Regions from separate parts of the Thioalkalivibrio sp. XN279 genome, predicted to be linked through region 1. Evidence: predicted binding sites of a transcription regulator. Region 1 holds the regulator's gene; each other region holds the start of a gene.
The links. The regulator sigma-54, encoded in region 1, starts transcription at its own class of promoters, with help from an activator protein. The targets are predictions, from matches to a motif close to TGGCANGNTNCNTGCTT.

Region 1 (3,257 bases):
CGCCTCATCGCCAGCGCGGACGAGGAAGGCACGGAGCGCGTGCGCATCATCATCACGCCGCCGGAAGACGGCAACCAGGACGGCCAGGACGGCCAGGACGACGAGGCACCGCGCGAGCCGGAGCCGACACCGTGAAGACCCTCCGTGCCGAGGGCATCGCCAAGAGCTATCGCTCGCGCACCGTGGTGCGCTCCCTGACCCTGTCCATTTCCAGCGGGGAAGTGGTGGGACTGCTCGGCCCCAACGGCGCCGGCAAGACCACCGCCTTCTACATGATCGTCGGCCTGGTGCCCTGCGACAGCGGCCGCATCCTGCTGGACGACAAGGACCTGACCTCCCTGCCCATGCACCGGCGCGCCCGGCTCGGCGTCGGCTACCTGCCGCAGGAAGCCTCGGTGTTCCGCGGCCTCAGCGTGGAACAGAACATCCTCGCCGTGCTCGAGACCCGCAAGGACCTCGACCAGGTCGGCCGGCGCAACCTGCTCGAGGAGCTGCTGGAGGAACTCAGCATCGGCCACATCCGCGACAGCAAGGGCCTCAGCCTCTCCGGCGGCGAGCGCCGCCGCGTGGAGATCGCCCGCGCCCTGGCGGCCGAACCGGCCTTCATCCTCCTCGACGAGCCCTTTGCCGGCGTCGACCCGATCTCGGTGCTGGACATCCAGCGCATCATCGGGCACCTGCGCGACCGCGGCATCGGCGTGCTCATCACCGACCACAACGTGCGCGAGACGCTGGGCATCTGCGGCCGGGCTTTCATCCTCAACGCCGGCGAGGTCATCGCCTCCGGGTCCGCGGATGAGATACTTGCGAACAGGCAAGTACGAGAGGTCTACCTCGGCGAGCACTTCCGCCTCTAGACGCCACCCATGATCAAGCAGTCGCTGCAACTCAAGCTCAGTCAGCAGCTCACGCTGACGCCCCAGCTACAGATGGCCATCCGCCTGCTGCAGCTGCCGGTGCTCGACCTGCAGGCCGAGCTGCGCGAGGCACTCGAGAAGAACCTCATGCTCGAGATGGACGACGGGCTCGAGCTGGCGCCGCCGAAAGGCGAGCAGCAGCGGTCCACGGAGAACGCGCGGGAGGGCCAGGAAGCCGCCCCGGAACAGGCCTCGGGCGACGATTTCCGCGAGGACCTGCCCTACGCCGACGTACCGGATTACACCACGGGCTACAGCAGCGGCAGCCGCGACGACGGCGACGAACAGCGCGATTACGCCGACGCCAGCGGCACCTCGTTGCGCGAGCATCTCATGGCCCAGCTGGACGTCGCCCTGCCGGAGGGCGACCGCAAGGCGATCGCCACCATGATCGTCGACGCGATCGACGACGACGGCTACCTGCAGGAGAGCCTGGAGGAGATCTGCGCCAACCTCGAACCGGAATTGCATACGGATATCGACGAGGTGGAGCGGGTGCTGGCCTGCGTGCAGCGCTTCGACCCCCTCGGCATCGGCGCCCGCGACCTGTGCGAGTGCCTGCTGCTGCAGCTGTCACCCTTCGCCCCGGACACCCCGGGGCTCGACCTGGCGCGCCGTCTCGCCGCCGAATGCCTGGTGGAGCTCGGTGAGCAGGATTACGCCGCCATCCGCCGCCGCCTCGGTTGCGACCCGGAAGAGCTGGAGACCGCCGTCGCCCTGTTGCGTTCCCTGAGCCCGCGCCCCGGCAGCGCCGCCGACTCGCGCCCGCCCGAGTACATCGTCCCGGACGTGTTCATACGCCGCGTCGAGGAGACCTGGCAGGTGGAGATTAACCCCGCCATTGCGCCACGGCTGCGGGTCAACGCCGCCTACGCCGGCTCTCTCGGCCGCAGCGGCGAATATTCGACCCTGCGCAGCCAGCTGCAGGAGGCGCGCTGGCTGGTGAAGAGCCTGGAGATCCGGAACGAGACCCTGTTGCGCGTGGCTCGTGCCATCGTCGCTCATCAGCAGGACTTCCTGGAGCGCGGCGAGCAGGGCATGCGCCCGCTGGTGCTGCGCGAGATCGCCGAGGCGCTCGAACTGCACGAGTCGACCGTCTCCCGTGCCACGACCGGAAAGTACATGCACACGCCGCGGGGCGTGTTCGAGTTCCGCTATTTCTTTTCCAGCCAGGTATCGGGCAGCGACGGCGAGAGCGTCTCCTCCACCGCCATTCGCGCGCGCATCCGCAAGCTGATCGCCGACGAGGACCCGGCCAAGCCGCTCTCGGACAGCGCGCTGACCCGTATACTCGTCGGCGAGGGCATCGAGGTGGCGCGCCGCACTGTGGCCAAATACCGGGAATCCATGGGGTTTCCGTCCTCCAACGAGCGTCGCCGCGTGGCCATCCGCTGACCGCGGGCGCGGCGCGCGGAGCGCTCAATCCGCCCTAGCCAGCAGGCGAAAGCTGCTACTAGAATACAAGTGAACCGCGGGCCGCCCGACGGGCCGGCTCCACCACTCCCAAGGGGTAAGCAAATGCAGATCAACATGACCGGTCACCACGTCGACATCACCGACCCGCTGCGCGACTACGTGTACAGCAAGATGGACAAGGTCATCCGGCATTTTGACAACCTGATCGATGTCCATTGCATCCTCACCGTCGAGAAACTGCAGCACAAGGCCGAGGCCACGCTGCGCCTGGCAGGCGACACCCTGCATGCGGCGGCGGTCGAGGAAGACATGTATGCTGCGATCGACGCCATGACGGACCGTCTCGATCGCCAGGTCCGGCGGCACAAGGACAAGCTGACCGACCATCACAACGGCGTGGGACGCCCGCGCAACGCCTGACCACCGCGGGCCCGCCCCGGAGCATCCAGATGACTTTCGAATCCCTGCTGCAACCAGGCCGCGTGCTCGGCAATGTCGAAGCGCGCAGCAAGAAACACGCCCTGGACATCCTGAGCGAGATGCTCTCGTCCGCGGCGGACCTGGACCAGGGCGAGGTGTTCCAGAGCCTGATAACGCGCGAGAAGCTGGGCTGCACCGCCATCGAGAACGGCATCGCCATCCCGCACGGGCGCCTGTCCGAGATTGAAGCGCCGGTCGGCGCCTTCCTCAAGCTGTCCAGGCCGATCGACTTCGACATGCCGGACCGGGAGCCGGTCGACCTCATTTTCGGGCTGCTGGTGCCCGTCCCCGAGGACGACGTGGGCTGCCATCACGAGGAGGTCTCCAATATCGCCACCGGGCTGGGCGACCACGTGCTGGCCGCGGCGCTGCGGCGGGCGAGCTCCAGCCGCGCGCTGTACGACCTGCTCGTGAACCACGACAAGTCACACGCCGCCTCGGCAT
Region 2 (3,257 bases), on a different contig from region 1:
CGCCGCGCACCACGTGGCTGATGCCCATGTCCATGTCGTCGACCACGACGGAGAAGTTGTAGGTCGGCACGCCGTCCGAGCGCAGCAGCACCAGGTCGTCGAGTTCCTTGTTGTCGAACACGACGCGGCCGCGCACCTTGTCGTCGACCACCACCTGGCCTTCGTCCGGGTTGCGGAAACGCAGTACCGGCGGCACGCCGGGCCTGGGTTCCTTGCGCTCGCGGCAGCGCCCGTCGTAGCGGGGCTTCTCGCCGCGGCCCATCTGCGCCGCGCGCATCTCGTCGAGCTCTTCCTTGCTGCAATAGCAGTGGTAGGCGTGGCCGGAAGAAAGCAGCTGCGCGGCGATCTCGTTGTAACGGTCGAAGCGGTCGGTCTGGTAGAGCGGGCCCTCGTCGGCGCGCAGGCCGAGCCATTCCATGCCGTCGAGGATCACCTGGATGGCTTCCTCCGTGGAACGCGCGCGGTCGGTGTCCTCGATACGCAGGATGAATTCGCCGCCGTGGCGGCGCGCCTGGAGCCAGGAGAACAGGGCGGTGCGCACGCCGCCGATGTGCAGGAAGCCGGTCGGGCTCGGCGCAAAGCGCGTGCGGACGGAGCGGGCGGAGGTGTCGGACACGATGCAGGACCTCGGTGGACTCAGGCCGCGGATTCTACCAGCGGGAGGCGGTGCGGATGATCAGGAGCCTCCGCAACGGGGTCTGACCCCCGTAAGTGTCTGAAAAAAAGAAGCCCCGCAGTGCGGGGCTTCCAAGTGGTCTTGTTGTTCTATCTTGGTCTTAGCGGATCGCCATCCGGCGGCGCGCCACACCGAAGCCGACCAGGCCGAGGCCGAGCAGGGCCAGGGTGCCGGGCTCCGGTACCGTCGTTACCCCACCGCCTCGTGAGATGTGGCTCACAAAGCCGATTTCAACATCACCATTCGTTCTGTCAAAAAGGCTCAGATCAATCACGCCCCAGTTGAACGACTCGGCATCATTCAAGTAGCCGAACGTGTTGTAAACGGTGCTGCAACCTTCCGACACAAGACAGACGCCCGCACCAACCTTCAGAATGAATGCCTCCGGCTGGAAATCACCGAAGTCAAATGCCCACAGGTTACCCTCAAGCTCATCAGTCACTTCCTGCCAGGTGCCGCCGTCGTACTTAAAGTACTCAAGTTCCGACACATCGACGCCCAGGAGCTCGGCGAGATATGTTTTCTCGGATGCTTCGTCAGGGCTGATATTGGTCCCCTCCACGAGGGTGTCAGCCAGCCCAGTCTCAGCGATCAAGGCTGCGGAAGCGGTCGACGCACCTCCTAAAAGGGCTAAGCCTGCTATACCAATCAATAACTTGCACATGACAACTACTCCTCGCTACCTATCTTTTGCACCCGTCTTAAACAGGCCTATCGCCCATTAGGGGCTCACTTAATACTCATGCAGGAAGCGTGCCAGAGTTGTAAGGCATTGAAAAGATTGAGTGACATTCGCTCATCAGTATGCGTCCTGTAAGCCTTTTCGACACCAGAGCACGGTCAAATCCCATCAGTGTGCGAAGCACCTTCGCCGTAGAATCGCGCGAGCAGGGTATAACTAAGTCTAACGATATCAGGGTAGTGGGCCAGGACATTTGCTCATATCGCGCAGGGGTTCGGCGGCTGTAAATTGTACCGACGACTCCGGCGGGCCGGCACACGGTAGTTCGCGTCAATATCGCGCCCTAGTGCGCGACGATGGGTCGGGAAACGTCCTGCCTACGGCGCCGGATGGCGAGCCGATTCGATTTCCGGCACCAAGTGTCGCTCAAGTCGATTCTACGATTTCCCCAGCCCTCAACTTCTCCAGCTTCTTCCCCACATGCCCGGGCGACTTGGTGTTGCGGGCGATCACCGCATAGGCCGCCGGCACCACGAACAGGGTCAGCACGGTGGTCAGCGCCATGCCGTACACCACCACGATGCCCACCGCCTGGCGGCTCTCCGAGCCGGCACCCGACGCCAGTAACAGCGGCAGGGCCCCGATCGCGGTACACGCGCTGGTCATCAGCACCGGCCTCAGCCGAATGGCCGAAGCCTCGATAATCGCCTCGTTGAACTCGCGGCCGCGGTCGCGCAGCTGGTTGGCGAACTCGACGATGAGCACGCCGTTCTTGGCCGCCAGCCCGACCAGCATGATGAGCCCGATCTGGCTGTAGACGTTGATCGAGCCGCCGTAGGCCCACAGGCCCAATAGCGCCCCGGTGATGGCGAGCGGCACGGTGAACATGATCACCAGCGGGTGGCGGAAGCTCTCGAACTGCGCCGCCAGCACCAGGAACACGACCACCAGCGCCATGATGAAGGTGATGTAGAGCGAGTTGCCGGACTCCTTGAACTCGCGCGACTCGCCGTCCCAGCTGATGCGGATGTCGGGCGGCAGGATCTCGCGCGCCAGCTCCTCGAAGGAGTCCAGCGCCTCGCCCAGCGAGGTGCCGGGCTCGAGCCCGCCGGAGACGGTGATGGAACGCAGGCGGTCGAAGCGCCGCAGCTCGGCCGGGCCGGCGCGCTCGTCCAGCGTCACCAGGTTGCCCAGCGGCACCAGCTGGCCGCTGGTCTCGGAACGGACGTAAATGTTGGAAAGGTCATTCGGCGTGGCGCGGCCCTCGGCCTGGCCCTGCAGGATGACGCGGTACTCGCGGCCGCGATCGATGAACGTCGTCACCGCACGCGAGCCGAGCATGGTCTCGAGCGTGCGGCCGATGTTCTCCAGCGACACGCCGAGCTCGGCGGCGCGGTTGCGGTCGATGACCACGCGCATCTGCGGCTGGCGTTCCTCGTAGTTGGAATCGAGCCCGCGGATGCCGGCATAGCCCTCGGCCGCCGCCATCAGTTCGTCGCGCCAGGCGGCGAGCTGGGCGTACTCGGCCCCGCCGAGCACCATTTGCACCGGGCGGTCGGCGCCACGCACGCCGAGGCCGGCGGGCGTGATCACGCGCGCCTGCACGCCGGGCAGCACGCTCAGCTCCTCGCGTACCTGCGCCGCAATTTCTTCCACCGAGCGCTCGCGCTTGGCCCAGTCTTCCAGCAGCACGATGGCGCGCGCGCTGTCCACGCCGCCGCCGCTGCCCCAGCCGCCCGGCACGCGCAGCAATACCCGCCGCGCTTCGCCGCTATCCACGTAGCGCATGAGGATCTCTTCCATGCGCGTGGCGTAGGACTCGGTGTACTCAAGGCTGGCGCCGGGCGGGGCGGTGATGAGGGTGAAGAAAATGCCGCGGTCTTCGCGCGGGGCGTACTC
Region 3 (3,257 bases), on a different contig from region 1:
GACCGTGGCCAGGCGCACTTCTTCCCGCAGCGCCTTGAGCCAGCGCCCGTCGCCGTCCGAGCGGTCGCTCTGCATGCCGGCGTCGAGCAGGTCGCGGATCGGCTCGACCATCGAGTAAGGCAGCGTCACGTGGAGGTCGCCGCCGCCGCCCTCGAGCTCCAGCCGGAAACTGCAGATCACCACCACTTCGCTCGGGCTGACGATATTGGCGAACTGGGGGTTGACCTCGGCGTTGATGAATTCGAACTCGACCGGCAGCACCGGCGACCAGGCCTCGCCGAGGTCGTGAAAGGCCTGGTCGAGCACCATGCGCACCACGCGGCCTTCGGTCAGCGTGAACTCGCGGCCCTCGACCTTGGAGTGGAAGCGCCCGCCGCCGCCGAAGAAATGATCCACCAAGGTGAATACCAGGCGCGCATCGATCACGAACAGCGCGGTGCCGCGCAGCGGCCGCATGCGCACAAGGTTGAGGCTGGTGGGCACCGGCAGGGTGTGCACGTATTCGCCGAACTTTTGCAGCCGCACGCCGCTCACCGAGATCTCGGCGGAGCGCCGCAGCAGGTTGAACAGGCTGATGCGCAGGTGGCGCGCGAAGCGCTCGTTGATCATTTCCAGCGTCGGCATCCGGCCGCGCACGATGCGATCCTGGCTCGACAGGTCCACCGCGCGCGCGACACCGTCGTGCGCGCGCAGCTCCTGGTCGGTGTCCACGCTGCCGTCGTCCACCCCGTGCAACAGGGCGTCGATCTCGTCTTGGGAGAGAAGGTCTTGGCCGCTCATGTCATTGCATCACGAAGGTGGAGAAATAGACGTCGGCCACCAGCGGGCGCCCGGCCAGCTGCTGCAGTTCCGCCTGCACGGTCTTGAGCGCCTCCTGGCGCAGCGCTTCCTTGCCGGCACGGGTCAGCAGCGCCTCGTAATCGCGCTCGCTGAACAGCGCAATCAGCGCGTGGCGCAGCGCCGGCTCGTGGCGACGCGCGAGATCGAGGTCTTTCTTGTTGCCCGCCATCAGGTCCACGGACACCTGGAGATAGCGCAGCTGGCCACCGGCGGCGAAATTCACCACCAGCGGTGGCTCCAGCGCGAGGTATTCCGCGCTCCCGGCATCGACGATCGCAGGCCGGCCCGGCTCGACGGCCGGCGCGGCGGATGCGCTGCCGGCCTCGGGACCGGCCTCGGGGGCGGCGGCGAAGAACCGGCTCCAGCCAAGCCAGCCGCCAGCGCCGAGGAGCGCAACGACGACGAGCAGCCAGGGCCAGCGCCGGCGCGGCGCAGGGGCTTCCGCTGCAACGGCGCCCTCCTCGTTCTCCATCTCGTCCTGGACGACTTGGTCCGCTTCATTCATTGGCCGGTCTCCATGCGCGCACGCGTTTGTTTACAGCGTGACTTGAGCAAGAGCCGTGCCAGCTTCTTCGAGGCTATAAAAAACAGGGGGTTAGAGAGGCCCGCCGCGGGCGCGTCAGCTTCTTGACGCGGCCCGGAGCGGGCATGGCGGAGGCCGCCTCAGACGAAGGTGTCGACCAGGCCGCGCCCGCCGGCCGCCAGCGGCTGCGCCAGGAAGGATTCCTCGCCATCCTCGACCAGCTGCGCTGGATCGCCGTCGCCGGCGGTGGTCATTTCTTCCTCGGTACTGTCATCAGCGCCGTGTCGATCGACATCGAATCCGGACAGGGAAAAACCCTCCGCCTCCAGGGCCTCGCGCAGGCGTGGCGCGGCCTGCTCCAGCGCGTCGCGCGCCCCCGCCGTGGCGGCGTTGAACGACAGGCGCAGCCCGTCTTCTTCCAGGCGCACCCGCACCTCGACCGCGCCCAGGTCGGGCGGATTGAGCCGCAGTTCGGCGGTCTGCACCTTGCCGCGCACCATCCACAGGACACGCTGGCCAAGCGCCTCGGCCCAGTCGGGCCCGCCGGCCGGCACGGAGACCGACACGGTCGGCATGCCTCCTGCTGCGACTGAGGACGACGCCGGGGCCGTTCCCCCCGGTCCCAGCATGCTCAACGCGGCTTCGGCAGCGCGCGCTGCGCTTGCCTCGACCTGCGCCCGGCCCGCGCCAGCTGCGTCCGCGGCCGCCTCCGCGACGCCCAGGGCCTGCATCAGCGTGGCCGCGGAAGCCGCGGGCGCACGATCTCCGGGCGCCGCCACGGCCATGCCGGGCGCCACGCCGTGCAGCACCTGCAATATGCCGAGCAGCCGAGACAGCGAACCGCTGCCGTCTGGCGCGGTGCGCGTATCCGTGGCGGCGGTGGCCCGCAGGATTTCCGCCAGCTCCGGGGCGCGCGCCGCCAGCGCAATAGAAGCGGGCGCGGCAACCGGCTCCGGTGCTGTCAGCAGTCGCTGCAACGGTACCTCGAGCGCCTCGGGCAGGGCCTGCTGGGCAGCCTGCGTGCCGGTTGGTGCAAGCAATGCTGGGGCCGTGTCCTCGCCGGGTTCAGGGGTGGCGCCAGCACTGGCGGGATCTTCGGGACCGGCCGGGTCGCCCGGCCCACCCTCCGCTGCCGCCGGGCCGGCGAGCAGGCGCGCGAACACTGCGCCGCCCTGTGCCGGCTGCTCCGGACGCGCGCTGCGGCCAGGCCGTGCTTGCTGCGGCTCCACCTCCATGCCGGGCGACAGGGTGGGGGTACTCATGATCGCACTCCTGCGGCACGCCGTGCGGCGCACTCGTCCTGCTCACGTTGTTCACTGCGCTGGGCTGCGCGTTCCTCTTCGGCGCGAAACCGCGTCACGACCTTCTCCAGCGCCTCGCGGTCCATGCGCAAGGCCAGCCACTGGGCGCGCGCCGCCTCGAGCCGGCCGCGCGCGTGTTCCACCAGCACGCGCTGGCGATTCACCGCCTCGCTCAGCTGGCCCAGGAACAGCCGGCCGTCGCGCAGCAACGCGGTGCCGCCGCATGCACCCTGGGCGACGGCGTCGGCATACTCCTGCCACCAGGCGCGGAGCTCGGCCAGCTTGCTCTCTTCCGCCGACATCGCCTCCTGCGCCTTGCCGAATTCCTGCACCGCGGCCTGCTCCCTGCGGTCGGCCACGCGCACCATCGGCTCCAGCCGGCGGCTCCTCAATTCACCTTGCATAGCGTCAGTCTCCCTCGCCCTTCGGGGCCACGACTTCCTTTAGCGATCCCAGGCTCTGCCCCAGGGGCACCGCCTCGTGCATGTCCTGCCGGAGCCAACCCTCGAGCCGCGGCTGGAACGCCACGGCTTCATCCACAACGGGGTCTGACCCCGTTTTGTAGGCGCCGACGCTGAGCAGGTCGCGGTGCT

Region 2: G8346_RS14660 (PEP-CTERM sorting domain-containing protein) is a predicted target of sigma-54. The motif match lies at 1,419-1,435, and genes of this name have one in related genera.
Region 3: G8346_RS00075 (flagellar basal body-associated FliL family protein) is a predicted target of sigma-54. The motif match lies at 1,390-1,406, and genes of this name have one in related genera.

The regions. Positions count from the first base shown of each region.
Region 1 is NZ_JAANBD010000029.1:263,524-266,780, forward strand. It holds gene lptA (lipopolysaccharide transport periplasmic protein LptA) at 1-135, shown strand, start outside; gene lptB (LPS export ABC transporter ATP-binding protein) at 132-857, shown strand; gene G8346_RS14110 (RNA polymerase factor sigma-54) at 867-2,312, shown strand; gene hpf (ribosome hibernation-promoting factor, HPF/YfiA family) at 2,436-2,753, shown strand; gene G8346_RS14120 (PTS sugar transporter subunit IIA) at 2,783-3,257, shown strand, end outside.
Region 2 is NZ_JAANBD010000028.1:185,875-189,131, reverse strand. It holds gene gltX (glutamate--tRNA ligase) at 1-616, opposite strand, end outside; gene G8346_RS14660 (PEP-CTERM sorting domain-containing protein) at 777-1,340, opposite strand; gene G8346_RS10520 (efflux RND transporter permease subunit) at 1,785-3,257, opposite strand, start outside.
Region 3 is NZ_JAANBD010000001.1:10,642-13,898, forward strand. It holds gene fliM (flagellar motor switch protein FliM) at 1-780, opposite strand, end outside; gene G8346_RS00075 (flagellar basal body-associated FliL family protein) at 782-1,345, opposite strand; gene G8346_RS00080 (flagellar hook-length control protein FliK) at 1,504-2,625, opposite strand; gene fliJ (flagellar export protein FliJ) at 2,622-3,068, opposite strand; gene fliI (flagellar protein export ATPase FliI) at 3,073-3,257, opposite strand, start outside.